One region of the Alloalcanivorax venustensis genome, then DNA from elsewhere that is predicted to be linked to it. Evidence: predicted binding sites of a transcription regulator. Region 1 holds the regulator's gene; the other holds the start of a gene.
What was found. Region 1 encodes sigma-54, which starts transcription at its own class of promoters, with help from an activator protein. Its sites were predicted from a motif close to TGGCACNNNNNTTGCTNT; they were not measured.
Positions count from the first base shown of each region.

Region 1 (14,442 bases):
GTGGTCAGCACCACGGACCCGGCCAGGGCCGGGTCGATGCCCATGCGTTTCATCGCCATCGGGATCATGGCGCCGGCGCCGGCCGCCACCACCAGGTTGAGGATCATGGCGCAGCCGATGATCACGCCCAGGCTCGGGTCGTCGAACCAGAGCGCGGCGGTGGCGCCGATCACCAGCGCCCAGAGCAGGCCGTTGAAGGCGCCCACCGCCAACTCCTTGGTCAGCAGATAGCGGGTGTTGCCCGCCTGCACCTGCCCCAGTGCCATGGCGCGGATCACCAGCGTCAGGGTCTGGCTGCCGGCGATGCCGCCCATGCTGGCGACGATCGGCATCAGCACCGCCAGGGCCACCACCTTCTCCAGGGTGTCCTCGAACAGGCTGATCACCGCCGAGGCGGCCAGGGCGGTGAGCAGGTTGATGCCCAGCCACAGGGCACGGCGGCGCACCGTCTGCCACACCGAGCCGAAGGTGTCCTCGTCCTCGCCCAGGCCGGCCATGCCCATCAGCGAGTGCTCGGCTTCTTCCATGATCACGTCGACCACGTCATCAATGGTGATCCGGCCCACCAGCATGCCGTTCTCGTCCACCACCGGGGCGGTCACCAGGTCCAGCCGTTCGAACAGCTTGGCCACTTCGTGGGCGTCCTGGGTGGCGGGGATCGCTTCCACATCGGTGATCATCGCTTCGCGCACCGAGGTGCCGGGGTCGGAAATCAGCACCCGGGTCAGCGGCAGTACGCCGACGAACTGGTTCTTGCGGTTCACCACCAGCAGGTTGTCGGTGGTCTTGGGGATGTCGCCCAGGCGCCGCAGATAGCGCTGCACCACACTGAAGGTGATCTCCGGGCGCACCGTGATCACGTCCGTGTTCATCAGACCGCCGGCGGTGTCCTCCGGGTAGTTCATCACCTGTTCCAGGCGTTCCCGGTTCTGGGCGTCAAGGCCGGCCAACACGCGGCTGGTGACCTGTTCCGGCAGTTCTTGAAGGAGGTCGGCCAGATCGTCGGTGTCGAGGTCCTCGATCAGCTCCACCAGCTCTTCGGTGGGCAGGTCGCGCAGCAGCTCCACGCGCACTTCCTCGCCGAGATACTGCAGCACCTCGGTTTCCTGCTCCTGGTTGAGCAGTTGCCAGAGGATCTCGCGTTCGCGGGGCGGGGAGGACTCAAGAAGGTGGGCGGCTTCCGCGCCTGGCAGATTGTTCAAAACCTGACGGACTTCGGACAGCGCGCCGCTGGCCAGTGCCCGGTTGACGGTTTTCAGGTTGCGGCGGTGGCGGGTTTGTTCTGCGGTCATGGTTCCCTCCTTCAGCGCGCTAGTTTACATCACCGCGCGTTACCGGAGGATCAAAGGCTGAAAAACGGTGGGTGTTTCATTGTGGGAGCGGGCCTCGCCCGCGAAAGGGCGGCTTAGGCCGCCCGGCAGGATACCAGAGACATCGCCGGTGCCATCGCTGAGAAATCTCTGGAACTCCGCGGGGCAACCGTTGCCGGCAAGCTGGCTTGCCTTTCGCGGGCAAGGCCCGCTCCCACAAGGTCGCGATTCAACCCAGCTTTATTCGCCTTCGTCGAACTTGCGCTGGAACAGATCGGTGAGTTCGTCCATGGCCGGTTGTTCGTCCTCGCCGTCCACGCACACCCGCAGGGTGATGCCTTTGGCGGCGCCCAGCGTGAGCAGCCCCATGATGCTCTTGGCGTCGATGCGGCGTTCTCCGTGAATCACCTGAATACTGCAGCTGTAGCGCGAAGCCACGCTGACCACCTTGGCGGCGGCGCGTGCGTGCAGGCCCAGCTTGTTGGTGATGGCCAGGTCCTGTTCAATCATCCATCCAGCTCCCGGTGGCGAACGTGCAAGGGCACGCCCTGGTTACGCAGCCGGTGGGCCAGCTGCTCGGTGATATAGACCGAACGGTGACGGCCGCCGGTGCAGCCCACGGCCACCGTCACATAGCTGCGGTCGTTGGCCGCGTAGGTGGGCAGCCAGCGGTTCAGAAAGTGGAAAATGTCTTCCAGCATCAGCTCGCTCTCCGGGTGCCCGCGCAGGAATTCGGCGATGCGCTCGTCGCGGCCGGTCAGCGGCCGCAGCTCGTTGTGCCAGTGCGGGTTGGGCAGGGCGCGCACGTCGAACACCAGGTCGGCGTCGCGGGGCAGGCCGTTTTTATAGCCGAAGGATTCGATCAGTAGCGACAGATTGACGTCGCGGCGGGCCACCCGTTGCCGGATCAGGTTGCGCAGCGTGTGCACGTCCAGGCTGCTGGTGTCGATCACCAGATCGGCGAGCATGCGGATGTCGGCCAGCAGATGCGCTTCGTACTCAATCGCGTCGGCCAGGGTGCGGTCGTCGTCGCTCAGCGGGTGGCGGCGGCGGGTGGCGCTGAAGCGCTCCAGCAGGGTGCCCGGGTCGGCGTCGAGGAAGATCACCTCGGTCTCCACCTGCTGGTTTTTCAGTGCCTTGATGATGCTTTTGAACGCCAGCAGCTGGCGGGGCAGGTTGCGCGCGTCCACGCCCACCGCCACCCGCTCGGGGGCGTGTTCCTCGGTGTCGAGCTGTTCGGTGAGGGTGGGCAACAGCCCCAGGGGCAGATTGTCCACGCAATAGTAACCGTGGTCCTCCAGGGCCTGCAGGGCGGTGGTTTTACCCGACCCGGAGCGGCCGCTGAGAATGGTGAGCTTCATAAGGGGGCAACCGGTAAGGGCTAGGACGCGAGGCGTAGTTCCGCTTCCGATTCCACCGCCACCTGGAACAACTGCTGGTTGCTGTGGGCCCGTCGCAGGTCGCTGCGGTAGTCATCGTCGTTGAACAGGCTGGCCAGATGGCTGAGTGTCTTGAGGTGCTGTTCCGGGTTCTGCTCCGGCACTAGCAGCACGAACACCAGATCCACCGGGCGCCCGTCGACGGCGTCGAAGTCCACCGCGTCTTCCAGCTTCAACAGCAGGCCCACCGCGCCCTCGCAGTGGCCCAGCCGGCAGTGGGGAATGGCGATGCCCTCGCCGATGCCGGTGGACCCGAGTTTTTCCCGGGCCACCAGGGCGTCGAACACTTCCTGCTCGTTGAGGCCGCCGCAGCTGGCCGCGGCCAGCTGGGCGATCTGATCGAGCAACCGTTTTTTACTGGTGACCGACACGTCGTTATAGGTGCGGTCTTCGCTGAGCAATTCACGTACTCGCATAGGGTTAATGACCGTGTTTACGGTCCACCGTCTTCTCTTTGTGTTTGAGGATTTGCCGGTCCAGCTTGTTGGTCAGCGCATCAATGGCCGCGTACATGTCGTCCGCGTGGGCGGTGGCGAACACGTCGGCGCCGGAGATGTGGATGGTGGATTCGGCCTTGTGGGATTTGGGCTCCGGAGACAGGATCACCTGAATGCTGGTGATCTGATCGAAATGGCGCTCCAGTTTGGCGAACTTTTCGTCCACATAGTCACGCAGGGCGTCGGTGATATCCAGGTGGTGACCACTGATGTTTATTTGCATGGCTGGCTCCTATACCTCGTTAAGACCCATCCTCCGCGCGCCTACACCAAACGCTTGCGGGCGCTCGAGGACGGGATGCGCATCGCCTCGCGATATTTGGCGACCGTGCGGCGCGCCACCTTGATCCCCTGATCATTCAGCAAGCTCGCCAGCTTGTTGTCGCTGAGCGGCTTGCGAGGACTCTCGGCGGCGACCAGCTTCTTAATGATGGCACGAATGGCGGTGGAGGAACACTCACCGCCGCCGTCCGTGTCGACGTGACTTGAGAAGAAATATTTCAGCTCGAACACGCCCTTGGGCGTGAGCATGAATTTCTGGTTGGTGACCCGGCTGATGGTGGACTCGTGCATGCCCACGGCCTCGGCGATGTCCGCCAGGACCAGCGGTTTCATCGCCTCTTCACCGTAGTTGAAGAAGTCCTGCTGCACCTCGACGATGCGGCTGGCCACTTTCAGCAGGGTATCGTGGCGGCTTTGCAGGCTTTTCAGGAACCATTTGGCCTCCTGCATGCAGTTACGCAGGTACTGGCCGTCCTCGCCGCCCACCTGGCGGGCCATCTGCGCGTACTGGGCGTGGAGGTTGACGCGCGGCAGCACCGCCTCGTTGAGCGCCACCCGCCAGCCGCCCTTGTGGGCGCTGACCACCACGTCGGGGACCGCGTAATCGGCGCTCTCGCCGCCGATCTGCTGGCCCGGGGCCGGATCCAGGCCGCGCAGCAGGGCCATGGCCGCCAGCAGCGCTTCCTCGGTGGCGCCCAGCGCCCGCCGCAGGCCGGCGTAATCGTGTTTTTCCAGCAGCGTCTGGTGCGCCAGCACCGCCCGGGCGTGGTCCAGATGCGGGGTGTCCTCGGGCAGCTGGGCCAGCTGCACGCCCAGGCACTCGGCCAGGTCGCGACTGGCCACGCCGACCGGGTCGAACTGTTGCAGCCGGTGCAGCACCGCCACCACTTCATCGTCTTCCACCGGGTCGTCCGGGTCGGCGATTTCGTTATGGGCGGTGGTGACCAGGTCTTCCAGGGGCACGGTGACGAAGCCGCGCTCGTCCAGGGCTTCAATGATGATCTGGGCGATCACCCGGTCCCGGTCGCTCATCGGCGTCAGGTTGAGCTGCCACTCCATGTGGCTGATCAGGGTGTCCGGGTTGGCGTGGCGCTGCTGCCAGGCGTCGGCGTCCTCGCTCTCGCCGCCGGGGCTGCTCTGGCCCACGTAGAGGTCGTCCCAGTCGCTGTCGGTCTCCACCGGGCCGTCCACCAGGTCTTCCAGGGCGTCGCTGCGCTCCACATCCAGGTCGGCGTCGGCGTCGTACTCGCCGTCATCGGCGCTGAAATCCTCGGCGCCTTCCTCCATTTCCAGCAGCGGGTTGGTCTCCACCGCCTGCTGGATCTCCAGGCGCAGGTCCAGCGTCGACAGCTGCAGCAGGCGGATTGCCTGCTGCAGCTGGGGCGTCATGGTCAGCTGCTGGCCGATTTGAAGCTGTAAGGAGGGTTTCATGCTGCGTGTCTGGTTGCTCGATCCCGAGGGTTGGAGCATAGCAGCATCAATCGAAATTAAGCAATAATCATGCCAGCTATTGTGTTGTCCGGCGGAAGGGTGTAGGGCGATGCGGCGGGAAGGCGTCCACTATATGCAAGGGTTTGGGCGGTGCGCAAGGCGCGGCGGCGCCCGCCGCCGCTTTTGTCGCCACTAGAGCCGGAAATCGGCGCCCAGGTAGACGTCGCGCACCTGCTGGTTGCCGAGAATGGTGTCGGCGTCGCCGTCGGCGATGATATGGCCGGTGCTGACGATATAGGCGGTGTCGCAGATATCCAGGGTCTCGCGGACGTTGTGGTCGGTGATCAGCACGCCGATGCCGCGGTCCTTGAGATGGCGGATGATGCTCTTGATGTCGTTCACGGAGATCGGGTCGACCCCGGCGAAGGGCTCATCCAGCAGAATAAAGTCCGGGTCCGTGGCCAGGCCGCGGGCGATCTCCGCGCGCCGCCGCTCGCCGCCGGACAGGCTCATGCCCATGCTGTCGCGAATATGGTCGATGTGGAATTCCTGCAGCAGTTTCTCCAGCTGCTCCTTGCGCTCCGCCTTGCTGAGGCTCTTGCGCGTTTCCAGGATCGCCATGATGTTCTGCTCCACGGTGAGGCGGCGGAAGATGCTCGCCTCCTGGGGCAGGTAGCCGATGCCGCGTTTGGCCCGGCCGTGCATGGGCAGGTGGGTGATGTCGTTGCCGTTGATCTCGATGCGGCCGGCGTCGGCGGCCACCAGGCCCACGATCATATAGAAGCAGGTGGTCTTGCCGGCGCCGTTGGGGCCCAGCAGACCGACGATCTGGCCGGCTTCCACTTCCAGGGAGACGTCCTCGATGACGCGGGTGCTCTTGTAGCTCTTGGCCAGGTTATGGGCGCTCAGATGTGCCATCTCAGGGGGTCTCCGCATTGTCGGATTGCGCGGCCGGGGCGTCCTGGGCCGGTTCGCCGTTGTCCTGCTCCTCCGGCTCGGCGTCCTCGCTGGCCTGCTCGGCGTTCTTGGCCGGGATCACCAGGCGGACCCGCTTGTCGCCTTCGCTGCTGGCGTCCACGCGGCGCGAATCCAGGTTGTACTCCACCTTGGCGCCTTCGAAGGTGTTGCCCTGGTGGGTGACGCGGGCGTTGCCGGTGAGCACCAGGCTGCGCTGCGCCAGGTCGTAGACCAGCTTGTCGGCGCGGGCGTTCAATTCCTTGCCTTCCACCATGCGCACCGGCGACCCGGTGGCTTCCACCCGCATCAGTTCATTGTTCTCGGTGAACAGGCGGATCACATCCGCGTTCAGGCGCCGCTTGCCCTGGATCAGCTCGGCGTTGCCGCGATACACGCCGGTGCCGGCGCTCTGTTCGAAGGTGGCCTCATCGGCGCTCACCTCCACCGGGCCGGTGGGCTGCTGGGCGGCGGCGCCGGCGGTCAGCGCGGTCAACGCCAGAGCCAGCAGAGCCTTGCCCAGGGCGGACCTATTCCGTGCTGCCTGTGAATTCACTTACCACTCCTTGCTTGAGTGTCATTTCGCCGCTGGTCAGATCGCTTTCCATGGCGCCGGCGCGGGTGCGGCCGTCGCGGTGGCGCATGGCGAGCTCGCCGGGGGAGACCACGCGGTTAGTGTCGTTGTGGTACTGCAGTTCCTCGGTGTCCAGGGTGACGCCGTTGCTTTCGCTGCGCGCTTCCACCTGGTCCGTGAAGACAATCAGGTCACCGTTGTCGCGCACTTCACCACGGCGGGACTGGATCGTCCACAGGCCGTTGCTGTTGTCCATGCGCAACACCGGTTCGGTGAGGGTGGTGAGCGCGTCCCGTTCGTACTGCTCCAGGTGATCCGCCACCAGGCGGTACTGCACCCGGCCGTCCTCTTCATCGTAGGCCTTGGCGACGATCCGGTCGGCGATGATCATCGGCGCGTTGAGAAACGCCTCGCGATCCTCCTCCAGGGGGTTGTCCCACTCGTGCAGGGTCATCAGCACGATCAGGCCCAGCAGCAGGATGCCTGAGGCGCTGAGCAGGCCCTGCCGTTTCACGCGTCACCCCGGTGTTCGAGAAGGGCGTCGCAGATCTCGCGCACCGCGCCTTCGCCGCCTCGGTTGCGGGTCACGTGGTCGGCCGCCGCCCGCGCGCAGTCGTGGCCGCTGGCGGGGGCGAAGGCGATCTGCGCCCACTGCAGGGCCGGCACGTCCGGTTCGTCGTCGCCGGCGTAGCCGGTTTCGCGGGCGGTCACGCCCAGCGAGGCGGCCAGGTCGGCCAGCGCCACGCCCTTGTCCTCGCGGCCCTGGATCACATGCTGGATGCCCAGCTCGGCGGCCCGGCGGGCCACCATGGGCGTGTCGCGGCCGGTGATCAGCGCCAGGGTGACGCCGCTGGCGGCCAGTTTCTTGAGGCCGTGGCCGTCCAGGGTATTGAACACCTTGAGCGCTTCGCCGTCGGGGCCGTAATAGAGGCGGCCGTCGGTGAGCACGCCGTCCACGTCGAAGGCCATCAGTTTCAGGTTGCGCGCGTCGGCGCTGGACACCAGCAAGGTCACTACATCACCCCCGCGCGCAGCAGGTCCTGGGTGTTGAGGGCGCCCACCGGGCGCTGGTCGGCGTCACACACCACCAGGCCGTTGATCTTGCGCGTCTCCATGATTTGCAGGGCCTCGGCGGCCAGGTGCCCGGGCGGCATGGTCACCGGGCGCGGCGACATCACGTCGGCAATGCCGGCCTGGCGGATATCCAGGCCTTTTTCCAGGGTACGGCGCAAATCGCCGTCGGTGAAGATGCCGATCAGGCGGCCGTCGTCGTCCACCACGGTGGTCATGCCCAGGCCCTTGCGGGTCATTTCCAGCAGGGCGTCGGACAGGCTGGCGTCGCGGTTCACCCGGGGCAGGCGCTCTTCCGCGTGCATGATGTCGTCGACCTTGAGCAGCAGGCGCCGGCCCAGGCTGCCGCCCGGATGGCTGAGGGCGAAGTCCTCGGCGGTGAAGCCGCGCGCCTCGAGCAGGGCGATGGCGAGGGCGTCGCCCATGGCCAGCGCGGCGGTGGTGGAGGTGGTGGGCGCCAGGTTGTGCGGGCAGGCCTCTTCTTCCACGCCCACGTCGAGATGCACGTCGGAGAGCTGCGCCAGGGACGACGAAGGGCGCCCGGTCATGCTGATCAGCACCGCGCCCTTGCGCTTGATCACCGGAATAATGGTGAGGATTTCGCCGGTTTCGCCGGAATTGGACAGTGCCAGCACCGCGTCCTCGGTGGTGATCATGCCCAGGTCCCCATGGGACGCCTCGCCGGGGTGGACGAAGAACGACGGGGTGCCGGTGCTCGCCAGGGTGGCCGCCAGTTTGCTGCCGATATGGCCGCTTTTGCCCATGCCGGTCACGATCACCCGGCCCTTGCAGGTCAGCAGCAGCTCGCAGGCCTGCTCGAAGGTGTCGCTGACGCGCTCGCCGAGCGCGGCCACCGCGCGCGCTTCCACGTCCAGAACACGGCGGGCGGTGGCGATGTGGTTATGACTCATAATGATTCGTGTCTCCTCGCTGGCGGAGATTATACACTGGCCGAAGCGCCGCTGACTGCCCTTGGAACCCTTAAGCGTTTGGATGTTCCAATTGATTGTGCGAGCGGGCCTCGCCCGCGAAAGGCCGGCAAAGCCGGCCGGCAGGATTCCAGAGACCTGTATGGTTGTCTCCCGGAACTGCGGAAGGGGTATCAAAGAGGCCTCTGGTATCCCGCCGGCAAGCGCCGCTTGCCTTTCGCGGGCGAGGCCCGCTCGCACAAAAAGTGCTTCGTAGAGGCCTTGGCTGGACAGTTCGGAGTGAACGCCGTAAAAACTAGCATCCTCAGACACGACAGGGAGTGACGTATGACCGTTAAACAACGCTTGGCGACTGTAATGGCGCTGGTGATGCTTGGTCTGGCAGGCTTCGCCCAGGCCGCCCAGGACCCCCGCGATCTGGTCCAGGAGACCGTGGAGCGGATGACCAGCCGTATCGACGCCGAGCGCGAGCGGCTGGAAAAGGACGAAAGTTACGCCCGTGAGCTGGTCCGCGAGGAGCTGGTGCCGCTGGTGGATTTCAAGCGCATTACGCGCATGGTGATGGGCGAGCACTTCGACCAGGCCAGCCGGGACCAGAAGTACGAGTTCCTGGAAGTGTTCAAGAACAGCCTGATCAACACCTACGCCTCCGGCGTGACCCTCTACCAGGGCCAGGAAATCCGCGTGCTGCCGATGCGCGAGGAGGACCGCAAGGGCAACTACGCCCGGGTGCGCCTGGAAGGCACCACCAACGACGGCAAGGTGATTCCGGTGTTCTTCACCCTGTTCCAGTCCGACGACCAGTGGAAAGTGGTCAATGTCTACGTCAACGGCCTGGATCTGCGCGACGTGTACCGGGCCCAGTTCGCCCAGTCCATGCAGCAGCTCGGTGACCTGGACAAGGTGATCGACAGCTGGTCCGCGGAAAGCGCCGACCTGGAAGAGAAAGTGGACGTGGAGACCGGCAGCGGCGCCTGACCCCGCCACCGGGCGGCCGGCCCCCGGATGGCCGGCCCCCGGAGCGCCGGCCGCCGGATGGCCGGCCGTCACAATGACAAGCCACCGCGCCCTCGCGTATCATTACCCGTTCATTGAAACGAGGAGTGATCATGAAATCGGAAGACGTGAAGGCGCTGGTGGAAGCCGGTTTCGAGGATGCCGATGTGGCCGTGGAAGGGGAAGGCGACCGCTTTCTGATCCGCGTGATATCCGATGCCTTCGAAGGCCTGATGCCGGTGAAGAAACAGCAGCTCGTGTACAGCTGCATCAACCCGCAGATCGCCGATAACTCCATTCATGCCGTCTCGATCAAGACCTTTACCCGTGCCGAATGGGAAAAAGCCCAGAAAATGGGCCTTGCCTGACCGTACCGTCTTTTCCGCGTAGGAAGCTCCATGGACAAATTGATCATCACTGGCGGTCGGCGTCTCGACGGCGAAATCCGCATTTCCGGTTCCAAGAACTCATCGCTGCCGATCCTGGCCGCCACCCTGCTGGCCGGGGAGCCGGTCACGGTGGGCAATCTGCCCCACCTGCAGGACGTGACCACCCTGATCGAGCTGCTCGGCCGCATGGGCGTGCACGTGGTGATCGACGACAAGCTCAACGTGGAGGTGAACCCCACCACCATCCAGGAGCTCACCGCGCCCTACGAGCTGGTTAAAACCATGCGCGCCTCGATCCTGGTGCTGGGGCCGATGGTCGCCCACTTCGGCGAAGCCTCGGTGTCGCTGCCCGGCGGTTGCGCGATCGGCTCGCGGCCGGTGGACATCCACCTGCGCGGCCTGGAGGCCATGGGCGCCGAGATCGTGGTGGCCAACGGCTACGTGCACGCCAAATCCAACGGCCGCCTGAAGGGCGCGCGCATCGTGATGGACACGGTCACCGTGACCGGCACCGAAAACCTGCTGATGGCGGCGGCGCTGGCGGACGGCACCACGGTGCTGGAAAACGCCGCCCGCGAGCCGGAAGTGGTGGACCTGGCCAACTTCATCAACCGCATGGGCGGCAAGGTGAGCGGCGCCGGCACCGATACCATCACCGTGGAAGGCGTGCCCAAGCTGGGCGGCTGCCACCATGACGTGATCGCCGACCGCATCGAGACCGGCACCTATCTGATCGCCGCCGCCATCACCGGCGGCCGCATCAAGTGCAAGGACACCGACCCGAGCCTGCTCGACGCGGTGCTGCACAAGCTCAAGGAAGCCGGCGCCAAGATCGAGACCGGCGACAACTGGATCAGCCTGGACATGGAAGGCCGCCGGCCCAAGTCGGTGAACCTGCGCACCGCGCCGTACCCGGCCATGCCCACCGACATGCAGGCCCAGTTCACCGCCCTGAACACGGTGGCGGAAGGCACCGGCACCATTGTCGAGACGGTGTTCGAGAACCGTTTCATGCACGTGCAGGAAATGAACCGCATGGGCGCCGACATCGAAGTGCAGGGCAACACCGCCATCTGCCGCGGCGTGGCCAGCCTCACCGGCGCGCCGGTGATGGCCACCGACCTGCGCGCCTCGGCGTCGCTGGTGATCGCCGCCCTGGTCGCCGAGGGCGACACCACCGTGCAGCGTATCTACCATATCGACCGGGGGTACGAGTGTATCGAGGAAAAACTGCAATCGCTGGGCGCCGTGATTCGGCGCGTACCCGGCTGAAGCGTGGCGCCGATGGAAACCGACATGTCCGAAAAACCGCTGATTATCGCCCTCTCCAAGGGCCGCATACTTGACGAGACGCTGCCGCTGCTCAAGCACGCCGGTATCGAGCTGCTGGAGGACCCGTCCGCGTCCCGCAAGCTGATCTTCGACACCACCCGCGATGACGTGCAGATCATCATCATCCGCGCCACCGACGTGCCGCCCTATGTGCAGCACGGCGGCGCCGATATGGGCGTGGCCGGCAAGGACGTGCTGATGGAAAACGGCGCCGAAGGCATCTTCGAGCCGCTGGATCTGGAAATCGCCCGCTGCAAGCTGATGGTGGCCGCGCTCAAGGACGCGCCGCCGGTGAGCGGGCGCCTGCGGGTGGCCACCAAGTTCGTCAACGTGGCGCGCCAGTATTTCGCCCAGCAGGGCAAGCAGGCCGAGATCATCAAGCTCTACGGCGCCATGGAACTGGCGCCGCTGGTGGGGCTGGCGGACCGCATCGTGGACATCGTCGACACCGGCAACACGCTGCGCGCCAACGGCCTGGAGCCCACCGAAACCATCGCCGACGACATTTCCTCCCGGGTGGTGGTCAACCGGGCCAGTATGAAGACCCGTCACGCCGCGATTCAGGCGATTCTTGATAAACTCGAGCAGGCCGTGGAGCAACGCCGGGAAACAGCATGAAGACCAACCGTTTAAACGCCAACGACGCGGATTTCGTTCCCCGCCTGATGGCGCTCACCGCCTGGAGCGAAGAGCGCGATGAGGAAGTGGGTGAGCGGGTGCGCGGTATCCTGCGTGATGTGGCCGGCCGGGGCGACGCCGCGGTGGTGGAGTACACCAACCGCTTCGACCGCCGCGACGCCACCTCCATGGCGGATCTGACCGTGGAGCGGGCGCAGCTGGAAGCGGCTCTTGAACGTCTGCCCGCCGAGCAGCGCCAGGCCCTGGAAGCGGCCGCCGAACGGGTCAGCGATTATCACGCCCGCCAGAAGCAGGACTCCTGGCACTACCGCGACGCCCACGGCACCCTGCTGGGCCAGCAGGTGACCCCGCTGGACCGCGCCGGCATCTACGTGCCCGGCGGCAAGGCCGCCTACCCCAGCTCGGTGCTGATGAACGCGCTGCCCGCCCGGGTCGCCGGCGTCGGCGAAATCGTCATGGTCAGCCCGGCGCCGGACGGCGAGCTCAACGACATGGTGCTGGCGGCGGCGGCGGTGGCCGGCGTGGAGCGCTTCTTCACCCTGGGCGGCGCCCAGGCGGTGGGGGCGCTGGCGTTCGGCACCGAAACGGTGCCGGCGGTGGACAAGATCGTCGGCCCCGGCAACATCTACGTGGCGGAAGCCAAGCGCCAGGTGTTCGGCAAGGTGGGCATCGACATGATCGCCGGGCCGTCGGAAATCCTGGTGGTCTGCGACGGCAAGACCGACCCGGACTGGATCGCCATGGACCTGTTCTCCCAGGCCGAGCACGACGAGGAAGCGCAATCCATCCTGGTCAGCCCGGACGCGGATTTCCTCGCCCGGGTGGAAGAGGCCATGGAGCGCCTGGCGCCGACCCTGGAGCGGGAAACCGTGATCCGCACCTCGATGGCCAACCGTGGCGCCCTGATTCAGGTGGACGACCTGGATCAGGCCATGGAGGTGGTCAACCGCATTTGCCCGGAGCACTTGGAGCTGTCCCTGGATGACGCCGAGGTCTGGGCGAAGAAAGTGCGCCACGCCGGCGCCATCTTCCTGGGCCGTCACACCCCGGAGGCGCTCGGTGATTACTGCGCCGGGCCCAACCACGTGCTGCCCACCAGCGCCACCTCGCGGTTCTCGTCGCCGCTGGGCGTGTACGACTTCCAGAAGCGCAGCTCGTTGATCGGCTGCTCGCCGGAGGGCGCCAGCGAGCTGGGTAAAATCGCCTCGGTGCTGTCCCGCGCGGAGAGCCTCACCGCCCACGCCCGCAGCGCCGAAATGAGGATCAAGAAGCCGCTATGAGCCGATTCTGGAGCCCCTTCGTCCGCGACCTGGAGCCCTACGTGCCCGGCGAGCAGCCGAAAATGGCGCGGCTGGTGAAGCTCAACACCAACGAGCACCCGCTGGGCCCCTCGCCCAGGGTGATCGAGGCGATCCGTGCGGCCGCCGACGACCGCCTGCGCCTGTATCCGGACCCGGACGCCACCGAGCTCAAGGACGCCATCGCCGCCTACCACGGCGTCAGCCGCGCCCAGGTGTTCGTCGGCAACGGTTCCGATGAGGTGCTGGCGCACATCTTCTTCGGGCTGTTCAAGCAGGACCGGCCGCTGCTGTTCCCGGACATCACCTACAGCTTTTACAAGGTGTACTGCGGGCTCTACGACATCGACTACCGCCCGGTGCCGCTGGACGACGACCTGGCCATCGATCCGGCGGACTACACCGCCCCCAACGGCGGCATTATCTTCCCCAACCCCAACGCGCCCACCGGCCGGCTGCTGCCGCTGGATGCCATTGAGGCCGTGCTGGCCGCCAACCCGGAGTCGGTGGTGGTGATCGACGAAGCCTACGTGGATTTCGGCGGTGACACCGCCATCGCCCTGGTGGATCGGTACCCCAATCTGCTGGTCACCCAGACGCTCTCCAAGTCCCGGTCACTGGCCGGCGTGCGCATCGGCTTCGCGGTGGGCCATCCTGAGCTGATCGACGGGCTGGAGCGGATCAAGAACAGCTTCAATTCCTACCCGCTGGACCGGCTGGCGATCGCCGCCGGCAAGGCCGCCTTCGAGGACGAGGATTTTTTCCAGCGCGGCCGCGAGCTGGTCATCGAGGAGCGCGAAACCCTGCGCCACGCGCTGGAAACGATGCACTTCCAGGTGCTGCCCTCGGCGGCCAACTTCCTGTTCTGCCGCCACGCCACCCGCCCCGGCGCCGACCTGGCGGCGGCGCTGCGCGAGCGCGGCATCATCGTCCGCCACTTCGGCAAACCCGAACGCATCGCCGACCACCTGCGGATAACGGTGGGGCGCCCCGATCAGAATCGGGAGCTCACCGAAGCCCTGGAAGAAATCCTGTAGGAGCGGGCCCTGCCCGCGAAAGGGAGCGAAGCTCCCGGCAGGATCCCAGAGACGCTGTTTGTGCCGCTGTTAGATAGGCCTCTGGTATCCCGCCGGGTGGCTATAAGCCACCCTTTCGCGGGCTAGGCCCGCTCCTACGATTATTCGTTTGCCGGTGGGCGCGTGCCGATGGTCACGTCCAGCTCCAGCTCCTGGGTATTGCGCCGCACGTTGAGGGTCAGCTTGGTGCCCGGCTCGGTGCCGGCGATGCGGTTCATCGCCTCG
Region 1 covers NZ_CP179934.1:3,181,464-3,195,905, reverse strand. The annotation lists gene mgtE (magnesium transporter) at 1-1,292, opposite strand, end outside; gene ACMG4O_RS14975 (HPr family phosphocarrier protein) at 1,551-1,820, opposite strand; gene rapZ (RNase adapter RapZ) at 1,817-2,671, opposite strand; gene ptsN (PTS IIA-like nitrogen regulatory protein PtsN) at 2,692-3,165, opposite strand; gene hpf (ribosome hibernation-promoting factor, HPF/YfiA family) at 3,170-3,469, opposite strand; gene ACMG4O_RS14955 (RNA polymerase factor sigma-54) at 3,511-4,959, opposite strand; gene lptB (LPS export ABC transporter ATP-binding protein) at 5,152-5,877, opposite strand; gene lptA (lipopolysaccharide transport periplasmic protein LptA) at 5,879-6,469, opposite strand; gene lptC (LPS export ABC transporter periplasmic protein LptC) at 6,444-7,001, opposite strand; gene ACMG4O_RS14935 (KdsC family phosphatase) at 6,998-7,456, opposite strand; gene ACMG4O_RS14930 (KpsF/GutQ family sugar-phosphate isomerase) at 7,501-8,469, opposite strand; gene ACMG4O_RS14925 (phospholipid-binding protein MlaC) at 8,815-9,465, shown strand; gene ACMG4O_RS14920 (BolA family protein) at 9,597-9,851, shown strand; gene murA (UDP-N-acetylglucosamine 1-carboxyvinyltransferase) at 9,882-11,144, shown strand; gene hisG (ATP phosphoribosyltransferase) at 11,169-11,822, shown strand; gene hisD (histidinol dehydrogenase) at 11,819-13,123, shown strand; gene hisC (histidinol-phosphate transaminase) at 13,120-14,178, shown strand; gene ACMG4O_RS14895 (S1C family serine protease) at 14,319-14,442, opposite strand, start outside.

Region 2 (14,442 bases), 1.1 Mb from region 1:
ATCAGGTTCCACTCGAAACTCTCCACCAGCGAGATCGCCACGCCCTCGCCGTCGCCGCGCCCGGTGCGGCCGATGCGGTGCAGGTAGTCATCGCCGCTGCGCGGCATATCGAAGTTGATCACCAGCTCCAGGCCGTCCACGTCCAGGCCCCGGGCGGCCACGTCGGTGGCCACCAGCACCGTCACCGCGCCGCTGTTCAGCCGTTCCAGCGCCAGCTTGCGGTCCTTGGTGTCCTTGTCGCCGTGCAGCACGAACACCTTGTGGGCGGTGGAGCGCAACACTCCGCCGAGGCGGTCGGCGGTGGCCTTGGTGTTGGTGAACACGATCGCCTTGCGGTGGGGCTCATGGGCAAGCAGCCACTGCACCAGGCGCTCCTTGTGGGAGCGGTCGTCGGCGGTGATGATCTGCTGGCGCACCTGCTGATTGAGCTCGCGCACGCTGTCGAGCATCAGCGACTCGGGCTCGCGCAGCACCCGCGCCACCATGGCGTCCATGGCCGCGCCGCCCGGCGTGGCGGAGAACAACAGCGTCTGCCGGGCCGGGTTGCAGGCCGCCGCCAGACGCAGCACGTCGTCGCTGAAGCCCATGTCGAGCATGCGGTCCGATTCGTCCAGCACCAGCACCTTGAGTTCGGACAACGCCAGATTGTCCGCCTCGAGATGCTCGATCAGCCGGCCCGGCGTGCCCACCAGCACCTCCGGGTTCTTGCGGATGCGCGCCGCCTGCACCTTGAAGTCCTCGCCGCCGGTGACCGCTTCCGCCTTGATAAAGGTGAAGCGCGACAGCGCCTGCACCTGCTTGAGCGTCTGCCGGGCCAACTCCCGGGTGGGCGCCAGCACCAGCGCCCGGGTGCCGATGCCCCGGTCCTTCTCTTCCAGCAATCGCTGCAGCATGGGCAGCACGAAGGCGGCGGTCTTGCCGGTGCCGGTCCGCGCCACCACGCGCAGGTCCCGACCCGCCAGAGCGGGGGGAATAGCCGCCGTTTGCACCGCCGTGGGCTCACTCAGCGACAGCTCTTCCAGGGCGCGCAATAAACGTTCATGGAGATTCAGATCAGCAAACACAGACAATACTCGGTGATGACTTGTAGGAGCGGGCCCGGCCCGCGAAAGGGAGCGCCGCTCCCGGCAGGATACCAGAGACTTGTTTCACCGAAACAAAAAAGGGCGCCCGAAGGCGCCCTGTAGGTTGGAGCAAGACAGATTGGAAGAAGACGGATCAGCTCTTCACGAACTCCGGGTACGCTTCCATACCGCAGTCCACGATATCCATGCCTTCGTACTCGTCCTCTTCGGAGACGCGGATGCCGAAGATCGCCTTGAGGATGGCCCACACGATCAGGCTGGCCACGAACACCCACACGAAGATGGTCAGGGCGCCGATCAGCTGGCCGGAGAAGCTGGAACCGTCGTTGGTGATCGGCACCAGCATCAGGCCCAGGAAGCCGACCACACCGTGCACGGAGATGGCACCGACCGGATCGTCGATCTTCAGCTTGTCCAGGGTCACGATGCTGAACACCACCAGCACGCCGCCGATCGCACCGAAGATAGTGGCTGTCAGCGCGGTCGGGGTGGACGGCTCGGCCGTGATGGTCACCAGGCCGGCCAGGGCGCCGTTGAGCAGCATGGTCAGGTCGGCCTTGCCGAACAGGAAGCGGCCCACGATCAGCGCGGCAACGGCACCACCGGCGGCGGCGGTGTTGGTGTTCAGGAACACCATGGCCACGGAGTGCGCGCTGGCGGCGTCACCGAGCTTGAGCACGGAACCGCCGTTGAAGCCGAACCAGCCCATCCACAGGATGAAGGTACCCAGGGTCGCCAGCGGCAGGTTGGCGCCGGGGATCGCGTGGATTTCGCCATTGGGACCGTACTTGCCTTTACGGGCGCCCAGCAGCAGCACACCGGCGAGCGCGGCGGCCGCACCGGCCATGTGCACGATGCCGGAACCGGCGAAGTCGGAGAAGCCCAGGTCGCCCAGGTTGTACATGCCGAACACGTCGGCGCTGCCCCAGGTCCAGGACCCCTCAATGGGATAGATAAAACCGGTCATGACCACCGCGAACGCCAGGAAGGCCCACAGCTTCATACGCTCGGCCACGGCACCGGAAACGATGGACATGGCGGTGGCGACGAACACTACCTGGAAGAAGAAATCGGACGCGCCGGAGTAGACCGAGCCGCCGTCAAAACCCGCTTCCGCGGAGTCCGCCAGCACACCGGCCAGATCAAAGGCTTCAATGCCGTTCAGGAAGATGCCGCCGCCGTACATGATCGAATAACCGCAGACCAGGTACATCAGGCAGGCGATGGCGAACAGCGCCACGTTCTTGGTGAGAATTTCGGTGGTGTTTTTAGCACGCACCAGGCCGGCTTCGAGCATCGCGAAGCCCGCCGCCATCCACATTACCAGTGCGCCACACACCAGAAAATAAAAGGTGTCGATGGCGTACTGAAGTTCAAAGATTTGATTTTCCACGTTGCAACCCTCCGAGAATTGGAAGCGTGTTCAGGACCTTGGCATGGGTCGTGTTACACATTTTCTAAACTTGCGTTCTCTAAACTTAGATCGCGTCCTCGCCGGTCTCGCCGGTGCGGATACGGATGGCCTGCTCCAGGGTGGTGACGAAGATTTTGCCGTCGCCGATTTTCCCGGTGTTGGCCGCTTTGGTGATCGCCTCGATAACCTGATCCAGGCTGGTCTCCGCGATGGCCACTTCGATTTTTACCTTGGGCAGGAAATCGACCACGTATTCCGCGCCGCGATACAGCTCGGTGTGACCTTTTTGGCGCCCGAAGCCTTTCACCTCGGTAACGGTGATGCCTTGAACGCCGATCTCGGACAGTGCTTCACGCACGTCGTCCAATTTGAACGGCTTGATGATGGCTGTAACCAGTTTCATTTCTATCTCCTTCAAACGCTTATAACGCGTCCGTTAACGTCCGTTGGGTTTCAGGCCCCTCTTTGGTTCCCGATCCATCCACTCGCGCGAACGCTCTAGCCCGTTAGCTGCACGACCCATGCCAATTTTTAAAAGTCACGCATTTTCAGAGGGTTAGAACTGCAACCCCGGGGTGTTCCGGGGTCGGTTGCGGCAATATAGTGCACCATTGCGGGGCACTTCCCAAAATGGTGCACGCCGTTACGGTGCTCTTGAGACGCCCCATAACATCGAGGGCGGTGGTACCATCGCACCCTGACCCGCCCGTGTTGCAAATAGTGGAGCCTGTGGCCATGCAAAGCCAAGCCTTTCTCGATCGTTTGATGAGCGACATCAGCCGCCATCTGCCCGGAGACCTGGGGCAATTGCGCCAGGAGGTGGAGCACAGCGTGCGCGCCGTGCTCAATGAGACGCTGACCCGGCTGGATCTGATCAGCCGTGAGGAATTCGAGATTCAGCAGCAGGTGCTGGAGCGCACCCGCGCCCGGCTGGAAGCTCTGGAGAAGGAAGTGGCGGCGCTGGAGCAGCGTTCCTGACTCTCCTACATTAAGTAGCGCCATCGGCGCACGCGGATCGAGGGCGACGGCGTACAGGGCCCGCACCGCCGGCCGCTTATGCTCGGGCCATGTCTATCGCCCTGCTCCACAGCCGCGCCACCCTGGGAATCCGTGCCATACCGGTGCGCGTCGAAATCCATCTGGGCCCGGGCCTGCCCGGCTTCACCATGGTGGGCCTGCCCGATACCGCCGTCCGCGAGAGCAAGGACCGGGTCCGCTCGGCGCTGATCAACGGCGGTTTTCGCATCCCGCAACAGCGCATCACCGTCAATCTGGCGCCGGCCGACCTGCCCAAGGACGGCGGCCGCTTCGACCTGCCGATCGCGGTGGGCATTCTGCTCGCCAGCGGACAGCTGGGGCGCGTCGATCTGAAAGACATGGAGTGGATCGGCGAGCTGGCACTGTCCGGAGCGCTGAGCCCGGTGCCGGCGGTGCTGCCCGGCGCGCTGGCCGCGGCCCGCGACGGACACACCCTGGTGGTGCCGGCGGCGAACGGTGACGAAGCCGCCCTCGCCGGCGCGGACACCCTGGCGGTGAACAGCCTCACCGAACTGTGCGCGCACCTGAAGGGGGACACCCGGCTACCGCTCCACGCCCCACCGGCCTCGCCCGGCGACGACACCGGGGGCGCCCCTTGTCTGTCTCAGATTCGCGGTCAGCCGGCCGCCAAGCGGGTGTTGGAGATCGCCGCGGCGGGCGGCCACTCCCTGCTGATGAGCGGTCCGCCCGGTGCCGGCAAAAGCATGCTGGCCTCGCGCCTGCCCGGCCTGCTGCCGCCACTGGACCGGGAGCGGGCCCTGGAAGTGGCGGCGATCCACTCGCTGCGTCACGCGCGCCCCGCCGGCGCGTTCCTGCAGCCGCCCTACCGGGCGCCGCATCACACCGCCTCCGCTGCCGCGCTGGTGGGCGGCGGCGGCCGGCCGCGCCCCGGCGAGATATCCCTGGCCCATGAAGGTGTGCTGTTTCTGGATGAGATGCCGGAATTCCAGCCGCGGGTGCTGGAGGTGCTGCGCGAGCCGCTGGAAACCGGCGAGGTACACATCGCGCGGGCCGCTCAACAGGTGACGTTTCCGGCCCGCTTCCAACTGGTGGCGGCGATGAACCCCTGCCCGTGCGGGTACCTGGGCGACCCGGAGAAAAGCTGCGGCTACGAGTGCGAGAAAGCGAAGCGCTATCAGCGACGGCTGTCCGGTCCGCTGCTGGATCGCATCGATCTGCATCTGGAAGTGCCGGCGGTGTCGCCGGATACTTTGCTGGGGGCCGCGGACGGCGAGCCCAGCCGACGGGTGCGGGAGCGGGTGCTGGCCGCCCGGGCGTGCCAGCTGCACCGCCAGGGCCGGCTTAACCGTGAGCTCGACGCGGAGCGACTGATGGAGGCATTAGGCCCGCACAAGGCCTGGCTCACCGGGGTGATGGAACGCCTGGAGCTGTCCGCCCGGGCGCTTCACCGCAGCCTGCGCGTGGCGCGCACCATCGCCGACCTGGCCGGCAGCGAGGTGATCCGCCGGGAGCATCTCCGCGAGGCGCTGAGCTACCGCCAGAACCTGCTCAAGCCTTAAAGCGTGTTGCACAGATGCGCGCCGTCCACCGGGATCGCCGCGCCGCTCATGTAGCTGGAGGCGTCGGAGGCGAGCAGCAACAGCGGCCCCACCAGTTCGTCGATCTGGCCCAGGCGGCGGTAAGGGATGCGCTTGATCAGCTTCTCGCCGTGGGGGCCCTGGAAGAATTCCCGGTTGATGTCGGTTTCCACATAGCCGGGGCAGATGGCGTTGCAGCGGATATTGTGGCGGGCGTAATCCAGGGCGATGGACTGGGTGAACTGAACCACCGCCGCCTTGGCCACGGTGTAGGGCGCGAGCATGGCGCCCACGCGCAGGCCGAGGATCGAGGCGATGTTGATGATGTTGCCGGGGCGGCCGTCGCGGCGCCACTGCTGGATGGCGAACTTGCTCACCGCCCAGACGCCATTCAGGTTGGTGTCCACCACCGCGCTCCAGTCTTCTTCGCTCAGGGTGTCGGTGGCTCCGTCGCGGCTGATGCCGGCGTTATTGACCACCACATCCAGGGCCGGCATGCGCTCGAAGGCGGCCTCCACGCTGGCGTGGTCGGCCACGTCCATGGGCACCACCACCGCGTCCCGGCCCAGGGCGCGCACCGCGCCGGCGGTTTCTTCCAGCTTTTCCACGCGCCGCGCGGCGAGCACCAGGTCGGCGCCCTGTTCCGCCAGCACCCGCGCGAAGTGGGCGCCGAAGCCGCTGGACGCCCCCGTGATCAGAATACGTTTGCCGCTGACGTCGAATCGGTTCTCGCTCATGGGGGTCTCTTTATCAGGTGGAGGAATAGGAAAGAAGAGCAAAACCCTAACGCCGGGCGGGGCCGCGCTCAAGCGCCCACGGCGCGCACCGGCGGCGGTTGGGTAAGCGGATGTGTCGGTTCAGCCGTTCTGGTAGAAGCTGGGCGGGTGGCCGGTCCAGCGCCGGAAGGCGCGGGTGAAATTGCTGGGGTCGGCGTAGCCGAGCAGGTCGGCGACTTTCTGCACCGGCAGGTTGGCCTGCAGGTAGCGCACCGCCCGGGCCATGCGCACCTCTTCCAGCAGGTGCCGGTAGCTGACCCCCACCGCCGCCAGATAGCGCCGCAGGGTGCGGGAGGTGAGATGGAAGCTGGCCGCCAGCTGATCGAGGCTGGGCAGCATGCCCTCCGCCTGCATCAGCCGGGCACGCACCCGCGAGGCCCAGTCCAGGTCCGCCTCCAGGCGCTGCAGCTCTTCTTCGCATTTGTGCGCGGCCATGCGCCGGGAGGCCGGGTCGGAGAGCGGAAACGCCACCTTCATCAGCCGTGCCGGGAAGCGCAGCGCCGCCACTTCACGGCCGAACACCACCGGCATGCCGAGCACTTCGGCGTAACGCTCCGCATGGGGCGGCGGCGCGTAGGGCAGTTCCAGGGTGGCGTCCTGCAGGCGGTCATCGAGCAAATAGCGCAGCCCGCCCACCAGCGCGGCGGTGACCACTTCCAGATAGGGCTCGCGGATATCGCCCAGGTCGTAGGGTTCCGCCAGGCAAAACCGGACCCAGCGGCCCTCCAGGCTCAGACGCGGCAGGCACAGGCGGGTGCGGGTGCGAAAATAGCGCTCCAGCAGTTCCAGCGCCTCGCCCAGGTCGGCGCTGCTGATCGCCGCGTAGCCGAGCAGCCCGTGGGCGGTGACAGTGAGCTGGCGGCCCAGCGCCAGGCCGATGGCCGGGTCGCCGCTGAGGTCCCGGGCGCCCGCCATGACCCGCTGGAACTGCTCGAAGCGCAGTGCCGGCTCGGCGCTGTACACTTCCGCCTGGGTCAGGCCCACATGCGCCAGCAGCCGGTCCGTGTCGAGACCGAACTCATGGACCAGCTCCACCAGATTGCGGACATAGTTGACCGGAATCGGGGTGCGGTCGCCGGCGAGGCTGGGGAGATCCGCGATCTGTACGCTCATGGCCAAGAGAATACACCTGTTCGCGGCTTTGTCCGAAAATGACAGGTCACTGTCCGGCGCAGCCCTTCGCCGTCGACAGGGGCACGGTGAGAATAGCGGCGCTGTGACATCCACCCGTTGCCATTTCCTTCCGGAGGACCCCATGAGCGACACCCGAGGCTACCAGCGCACTTTCGGCGCCGACGACGCCCGCGCCATTCGCGATGCAATGAAGCAGGACCTGGGGCCGTCGGCGTTCCGGGCCCGGCCGTGGCGCGCGATCTGGTTTCTGCCCATGAGCCTGGTGATCGTCGGCGGCATCGCCGCGATTCTGACGCTGGGCCTGCCCTGGTGGGGTAATCTGCTGATCGCCGTGGTGGTGGGCCACACCCTGGGCTGCCAGGCGCTGCTCGCCCATGAGGTGCTGCACGGCGCCCTGGGCATGAGCCGGCGCCTGCAGAACCTGTTCGGCTGGATCGGCTTCGGCCCGATGATGATTCCGCCGGAGTTCTGGCGCCGCTGGCACAACGTGGCCCACCACGCGCACACCAACCTGGGCGACCGGGACCCGGATTCGTTCGGCACCGCCCACCGCTACAACAAGCACCCCAAGCTGGCCAACTTCACCAAGCTGGCGCCGGGCTCGGGCACTTGGTACAGCTACTTTTTCCTGCTCTATTCCTTCATGTTCCACGCCCAGCTGGTACTGTGGATGCAGACCCGCCGCCGCGAGGAATTCAAAGGGTTCGAGCGCAACAAGGCGATTCGCCAGGCGTTGCTGTGCGGCGCCGCCTGGCTGGTTCTGGCGGTGCTGTCCGGGCCGCTGGCGCTGTTCACGGTGTTGATCCCGCTGATGATGGCCAACGCCCTGGGCCAGGGCTACATTCTCACCAACCACATGCTGCGCCCGCAGATGGACAACAACCACCCGGTGGACAATTCCATGAGCGTGCGTCAGCTGCGCTGGCTGGACCCGCTGCATTTCCACTTCAGCCACCATGTGGAGCACCACCTGTTTCCGAAGATGGGCTCCGATCAGGCGCCCAAGGTCCGCGCCTGGCTGCAACGGGAAATGCCGGACCGCTATGTCTGCCCCAGCCACGCCCGGGCGCTGGTCGCGCTGTACCAGACGCCGCGGGTGTATCAGGACGCGCACACGCTGGTGGACCCGCTGGACCGGTCGCGGACCGTGGATGTGATGGCGCTGCAGGGCGAGCTGCGCTAGCCGATTTCCGCGTCGGTGAGCGGGCGCCAGGCGCCGGCGGGCAGGTCCGGGGCCAGTTCAATGTGGCCCACCGCTTCGCGGTGCAGGGCGACCACCCGGTTGCCCACCGCCGCCAGCATCCGTTTGACCTGGTGGTAGCGGCCTTCGCTGATGGTCAGCAGCAGTTCCGTGTCGCTCAACGCCCGCGCCTCGGCGGGCCGGGTGGGCGCCGGGTCGTCGTGCAGCACCACCCCGTCGCGCAGCCGCGTCAGCTGGGCGTCGTCCAGCGGCTCGGCGGTGGTCACCCGGTAGCGCTTGGCGCAGTGGTGACGCGGCGACATCAGGCGGTGGGCCCACTGGCCGTCGGTGGTGAGCAGCAACAGACCGGTGGTGTCCCGGTCCAGGCGGCCGACGATGCGCAGGCCACGGCGCTGCTCGGCGGGGATCAGATCGATCACCGTGGGCAGGGCGTCCTCCAGGGCGCACACCCGGCCGGCCGGTTTGTGCAGCATCAGGTAGCGCTCGCCGGGCAGCGTCAGCACGGCGCCGTCGAGCCGCACGCACTCCCCCGGCGCCACGCTGCTGTTGGCCTTGAGGCCGGTGCGCGGCGCCCCGTCTTCACCGGTCACCGTCACCGCGCCGCCGCGGATCAGCGCCTTGGCCTGCTTGCGGCTGAGGCCGGCGGCGTGGGCGACGAAGAAATCCAGCCGCGCCGGGCCGGTGGGCGAATCAGCCAAGCAGCAAATCTCCTTCGATGGGAATGAAATCGTCGGCGGCGCGCATCAGGGCCGCCGCGGTGAGCGGCGCCACGCCGTAGACTTCCACCTGACAGCCGTGCCGGGCGCGGATGTGGTCGGCGAGAATGGCGAAGTCGCCGTCCCCGGACGCCAGCACCACCCGGTCCACGCTGGGCGCCTGCTCCATGATATCGATGGTGATGCCCACGTCCCAGTCGCCCTTGGCGGAGCCGTCGGCGCGCTGCAGGAAGGGCTTGAGCTTCACGTTGAAACCGATGGCGCGCAGGATGTTCTGAAACTGACGCTGCTTCTCATCGCCGCGCTCCACCGCGTAAGCGTGGGCGGCCACCACCTGGCGCCCACCGGTGGCGCGCGCCCAGAGCGCGTTGTAATCCACGTTGCGCTGGTGGGCCTGGCGGGCGGTGTAATACAGGTTCTGCACGTCGGCGAAGACGGCCACGGTGGAAGTCATGGTCGGCGGAGCTCCTGAACATCGGGCTCGGCGGGGCCCGGCAGACGAATTTCGTCGGCGCCGAGGGCGCGATACTGCCCCGGTGCGAGCGAGGGGTCCAGCCGTATCGGGCCGATCCGTTCCCGGTGCAGGGCCACCACCCGGTTGTCGAAGTGCCCGAACAGGCGCTTGATCTGGTGATAGAGCCCTTCGTACAGCGTCACCCGCGCCTCGCGCGGCGCCAGGATCTCCAGGCCGGCCGGGCGGGTCGTGCGGTCTTCATAGGGGAAATAGAGCCCGCGCTCGAACACGGCGGCGTAGTCCGGCGTGATCGGGTCCTCGGTGCGCACCCGGTAAACCTTCGGCAGTTTGTGGCGCGGGTCGCTGAGACGCCGCGACCAGCGCCCGTCATTGGTGAGCAGCATCAGCCCGGTGCTGTTGAAATCGAGCCGCCCGGCGAGATGCAGGTCGGTGGCGTCGGCGGGGTCCAGGCAGTCCAGCACCGTGCGATGGTGGCGGTCGCGGGTGGCGCTCACGCAGCCGGCCGGTTTGTGCAGCATCCAGTAGGCGGCGCGGCGCACGGTGAAGGGTTCGCCGTCCAACGCCACCGGCGTGAAGGGCCCCACCTCGTGGCGGCCGTCCTGGATCACCCGCCCGTCCACGGTGACGCGGCCGGCGGCCAGCAACAGCCGCACGCCGCGCCGTCCCAGCCTTTTCCGCTGCCCCAGAAAGCGGTCCAGTCTCATCAATCACGGCTCCTAAAGGGTGCGCTCCGGCTGCTATGATACGCGCTTCGTCCATCAGCCCCGCCGGAGTATCGATGTCGTCTCTCAACCCCCGCCAACAGGAAGCGGTGCTCTACACCGACGGCCCCCTGCTGGTGCTCGCGGGGGCGGGTTCGGGCAAGACCAGCGTGATCACCCGCAAAATCGCCTGGTTGATCGCCGAGAAAGGCGTGCCCTCCGGCCGCATCGCCGCGGTCACCTTCACCAACAAGGCGGCGCGGGAAATGAAGGAGCGGGTGCAGAGCCTCACCGAACGCGGCTCCACCCGGGGGCTGATCGTCTCCACCTTCCACAATCTGGGCCTGCGCATTCTCAAGCAGGAACTGGCCGCCAGCGGGCTGCGACGCGGTTTTTCCATCCTCGACCAGACCGACAGCAAGGAGATTCTCAAGGAAATCCTGCGTCAGGGCGAATCGGAGAAGGATCTGGCGGCGGTGGACGCGGTGCAAAAGCGCATCTCCGATTGGAAGAATGAACTGATTCTGCCCGACGAAGCGGTCAGCCACGCCGACAGCGACGACGCGCTGCGCGCCGCCATCGCCTATCAGGGTTACAACCGCATGCTGCGCGCCTGCAACGCGGTGGATTTTGACGATCTGATCCTGATGCCGGCGCAGCTGTTCCGCGAGCAGCCGCGCATTCTGGAGAAATGGCGCCACCGCATTCAGTACCTGCTGGTGGACGAGTACCAGGACACCAACGGCGCCCAGTACGAACTGGTGCGCATGCTCACCCACCCGGAGGGGCGCTTCACGGTGGTGGGCGACGACGACCAGTCGATCTACGCCTGGCGCGGTGCGCGGCCGGAAAACCTGGCCAAGCTGCAGGAAGACTGGCCGGACCTGAAAGTGGTCAAGCTGGAGCAGAACTACCGCTCCACCGGTCGCATTCTGAAGGCCGCCAACACGGTGATCGCCAACAACCCCCACGTGTTCGCGAAGAGCCTGTGGTCCGATTACGGCTACGGCGAGGCGATCCGCATCGCGGCGCTGCGCGACGAGGACGCCGAGACCGACTGGATCGCCGGGGACATCTTCCACCGGCGCCTGCAGCGCGGCCTGCACTGGAAGGACTTCGCGGTGCTCTACCGGGGCAATTTCCAGTCACGGATTCTGGAGATGAAGCTGCAGGCACTGCAGATTCCCTACAAGGTGTCCGGCGGCACCGGCTTTTTCTCGCGGGGCGAGATCAAGGACCTGATGTGCTACCTGCGCCTGCTGGTCAACCCAGACGACGACAACGCCTTCCTGCGCGTGATCAACACGCCGCGCCGGGAGATCGGCCCGGCCACCCTGGAGAAACTGGCCGGCTGGGCCGCCCAGCGGGACCAGGGCCTCTACCATGTGTGCGACGACTTCGCCCTGGGCGAGGTGATGGCCGGCAAGGCGGCGGACAAGCTGCGCGCCTTCAAGACCTGGCTGGATGAGAAGCGCCGCGCCTGCTTCGGCCACAACAGCCTGCAGGCGGTCAACGAACTGATCACCGAGATGGATTACGAGAGCTGGGTGATGCAGAACGCCTCCAGCCCGCGCATCGGCGAGAAGCGCATGGAGAACGTCTGGCAACTGGTGCGCAATATCCAGCGCATGCTGGAAAAACAGGAAGACGACGAGGAAGGCGCCTCCGACCTGGAAGCGGTGATCAGCAAACTGGTGCTGATGGACATGCTGGAACAGCAGGACGAGGAAGACGATTCGGACCGGGTGCAACTGATGACCCTGCACGCCTCCAAGGGCCTGGAGTTCCCCCACGTCTACATGATGGGCGTGGAGGAGGAACTGCTGCCGCACCGCACCAGCATCGAGGAGGACAACATCGTCGAGGAGCGCCGCCTGATGTACGTGGGCATCACCCGCGCCCGCGAAAGCCTGGCGATCACCCAGGCGCTGACCCGCAAACAGTACGGTGAGAAAGTGGACACCCTGGCCAGCCGCTTCCTGGAAGAGCTGCCGCTGGACGATCTTCAGTATATCGGCGAGGGGTTCAAGAAAGACGAGGAACAGGAAGATCAGGTGGCCCAGGCCAGCATCGCCAACCTGAAGGCGTTGCTGGACTAGAACCGGGGCGCCGGGGACTATTTGGCGCCGCTTTCCTTGAGCATGTACAGCACCGTGGCTTCGATCTCTTCATCGCTGCAATCAAAGCAGGTACCGCGCGGCGGCATGCCGTTCTGACCTTCGATGGCGATCTTCACCAGCGTCGGGAAGCCTTCTTCCTCGATCTCTTCGGACCAGATCAGACGGTGCTCCGGGCCCACCATGGGGGCGCCGGCCATGCCGGTGCCGTGGCAGTTGACGCAGTACCGACCGTAGATTCCGGCGGGCTCACGGGCGGCGGTATCACCCCCTTCCGCGGCCGGCTTATCGGCGCTGGGCGCGGCGGCCCGCGGCTCAGCGGCCTCGGACGCGGCAGCGCCCGACGCAGCGGCGGGACCGTCCGCGTCGCCGCAGCCGGCGAGCAGCAACGAGACCAGCAACCCGCCGAGGAGGGCGGGCCCGAACCGGCGCATTACTGGCTCTTGTCCACGATGTATTCAACGGCGGCGGCGATTTCCTCTTCGGAACAGTCGCTGCACATGCCTTTGGCCGGCATCGAGTTGAAGCCTTCGTAGGCGTGCTTGACCAGGGTGTCCATGCCTTTGTCGATGCGCGAGGCCCAGGCACCGGCGTCGCCGGTCTTGGGCGCGCCGGCGGCACCGGAGTCGTGGCAGGCGGCGCAGCCGCTGCTGTAGACGGTGGCGCCGTCGCGCGGCTCACCGGAGCCGGCATCGCCGGCATCGGCCATCTGGCTGCCGCAGTCCTCGCCTTCCACGCAGACGCTGCCCACCGGCTTCAATCGCTCGGCGGTGGCGCGGTCGCTGAGAATAGAGCGCTCACCCAGGGGATAAGAAGACTTCTCCGCCGCCAGCGCGGCGTTGCCGGCGAAAACGGTGGCGAGAAGGACCAGGCTGGCGGTCAGCATTTTATTCACTATGACACCTCTGATAGCTATGACTTGCCCCGGGGGCGGCGGAATTATACCCGCAGAAAACACCGGGAAAAAGGCGCCATCGACGCCTATCGTGGAAACAGCTTAGCGCGGAGCACTCACGGCGCCGTGAAAAGCGCCCGGAAAGCGCGGCCTAGAGGCCGCCCACATCGATGCGCGGCAGCGCCAGACGGAAGCAGCTGCCTTCGTCCGGAACGCTCTCCACATGGATGGTGCCGCCGTGACGCTCGGTCACCACCTTGACGAAACGCAGGCCCAGGCCGGCGCCGCGGGTGCGCGCGCCGCCGCTGGTGCTGGCGCGGCTGAAGCGTTCGAACAGCTTGTCCTGGAACGCTTCCGGAATACCCACGCCCTCATCGCGCACGTCACAGCACACCTGGCCGCCTTCGGATAGAGGCGCACCAGCACCTTGCCGTTTTCGTGGCTGTATTTCACCGCGTTGGTGAGCAGGTTGACCACCAGGCGCTCGAGCAGCTCGTTGTTGCCGCGCACCCAGACGTCCTGCTCCTGATCGTAGTCGAAGCGCAGGGTGATGCCCCGGCTCTGGGCCTGGATCTGCACCTGGTCGATGGCGGATTCGACCACGTCGAGCATGTCCTGCTCCACCATCTCCACGGATTCTTCCGCCTCGACCCGCGCCAGTTGCAGGAACTGCTCGGCGATATTCAGGTTGCGCTGGGCGTAGTGCTCCACGTTGTCGAGGAAGTCCCGCAGCCGTTCGCCGTCCTCGCCGTGGCGCATCTTGCCGATCAGCGCCAGCACCGAGACCATCGGCGAGCGCAGGTCGTGGGACAGAAAGTCCAACATTTCGGTGCGGGTGCGCATGGCCTGCTTGACGTCGGAAATGTCCTTGAGGCTGACGATCAGCATGCGCCCGGGCTGATCGCCGGCGTGCACCAGAATCATGTCCAGGTAGAGATCCATGCCGCGCCGGTTGCGGCACTCTTTCTGCACCCGGCCGTCGGCGAGCACCTCCTGCAGCAGCCCCATCCAGTCGCGGTCGCCGTGGAATTCCAGTTCGCGGCCGATATCCGCCAGCCCCAGGGTGTCCTGGCCGACGCCTTCCAGGCTGAGCAGGTAGGCCGCCTGGGGGTTGATGAAGACCACGCCGCCGCAGGCGTCACAGATCAGCACGCCCTCGCTCATCTGCGCCAGACCGACCTGGAAAAAGCGGGTCAGCGCCTGCTGGCGCTGCTCTTCGGAGCGCAGCCGTTCGATGTGCTTTTCGATCACCTCATAGCGGGGCCCGCCGCTGGGGCGGCGCGCCTCGGTGCGGGCCAGCATGGCGCGGATCCAGTAATCGTAGGTGTCCGCGTCGAGGCCCTGACGCCAGG
Region 2 covers NZ_CP179934.1:828,350-842,791, reverse strand. The annotation lists gene ACMG4O_RS04050 (DEAD/DEAH box helicase) at 1-1,064, opposite strand, end outside; gene ACMG4O_RS04045 (ammonium transporter) at 1,219-2,478, opposite strand; gene glnK (P-II family nitrogen regulator) at 2,564-2,902, opposite strand; gene ACMG4O_RS04035 (accessory factor UbiK family protein) at 3,235-3,477, shown strand; gene ACMG4O_RS04030 (YifB family Mg chelatase-like AAA ATPase) at 3,567-5,057, shown strand; gene ACMG4O_RS04025 (SDR family NAD(P)-dependent oxidoreductase) at 5,054-5,812, opposite strand; gene ACMG4O_RS04020 (AraC family transcriptional regulator) at 5,933-6,964, opposite strand; gene ACMG4O_RS04015 (fatty acid desaturase family protein) at 7,107-8,168, shown strand; gene ACMG4O_RS04010 (pseudouridine synthase) at 8,165-8,884, opposite strand; gene ACMG4O_RS04005 (NYN domain-containing protein) at 8,877-9,356, opposite strand; gene ACMG4O_RS04000 (pseudouridine synthase) at 9,353-10,081, opposite strand; gene rep (DNA helicase Rep) at 10,156-12,177, shown strand; gene ACMG4O_RS03990 (c-type cytochrome) at 12,195-12,629, opposite strand; gene ACMG4O_RS03985 (c-type cytochrome) at 12,629-13,081, opposite strand; gene ACMG4O_RS03980 (ATP-binding protein) at 13,242-13,457, opposite strand; partial or broken gene ACMG4O_RS03975 (CHASE2 domain-containing protein) at 13,790-14,442, opposite strand, start outside.
Region 2: the regulator sigma-54 is predicted to act here: its motif matches at 3,009-3,026, upstream of glnK (P-II family nitrogen regulator).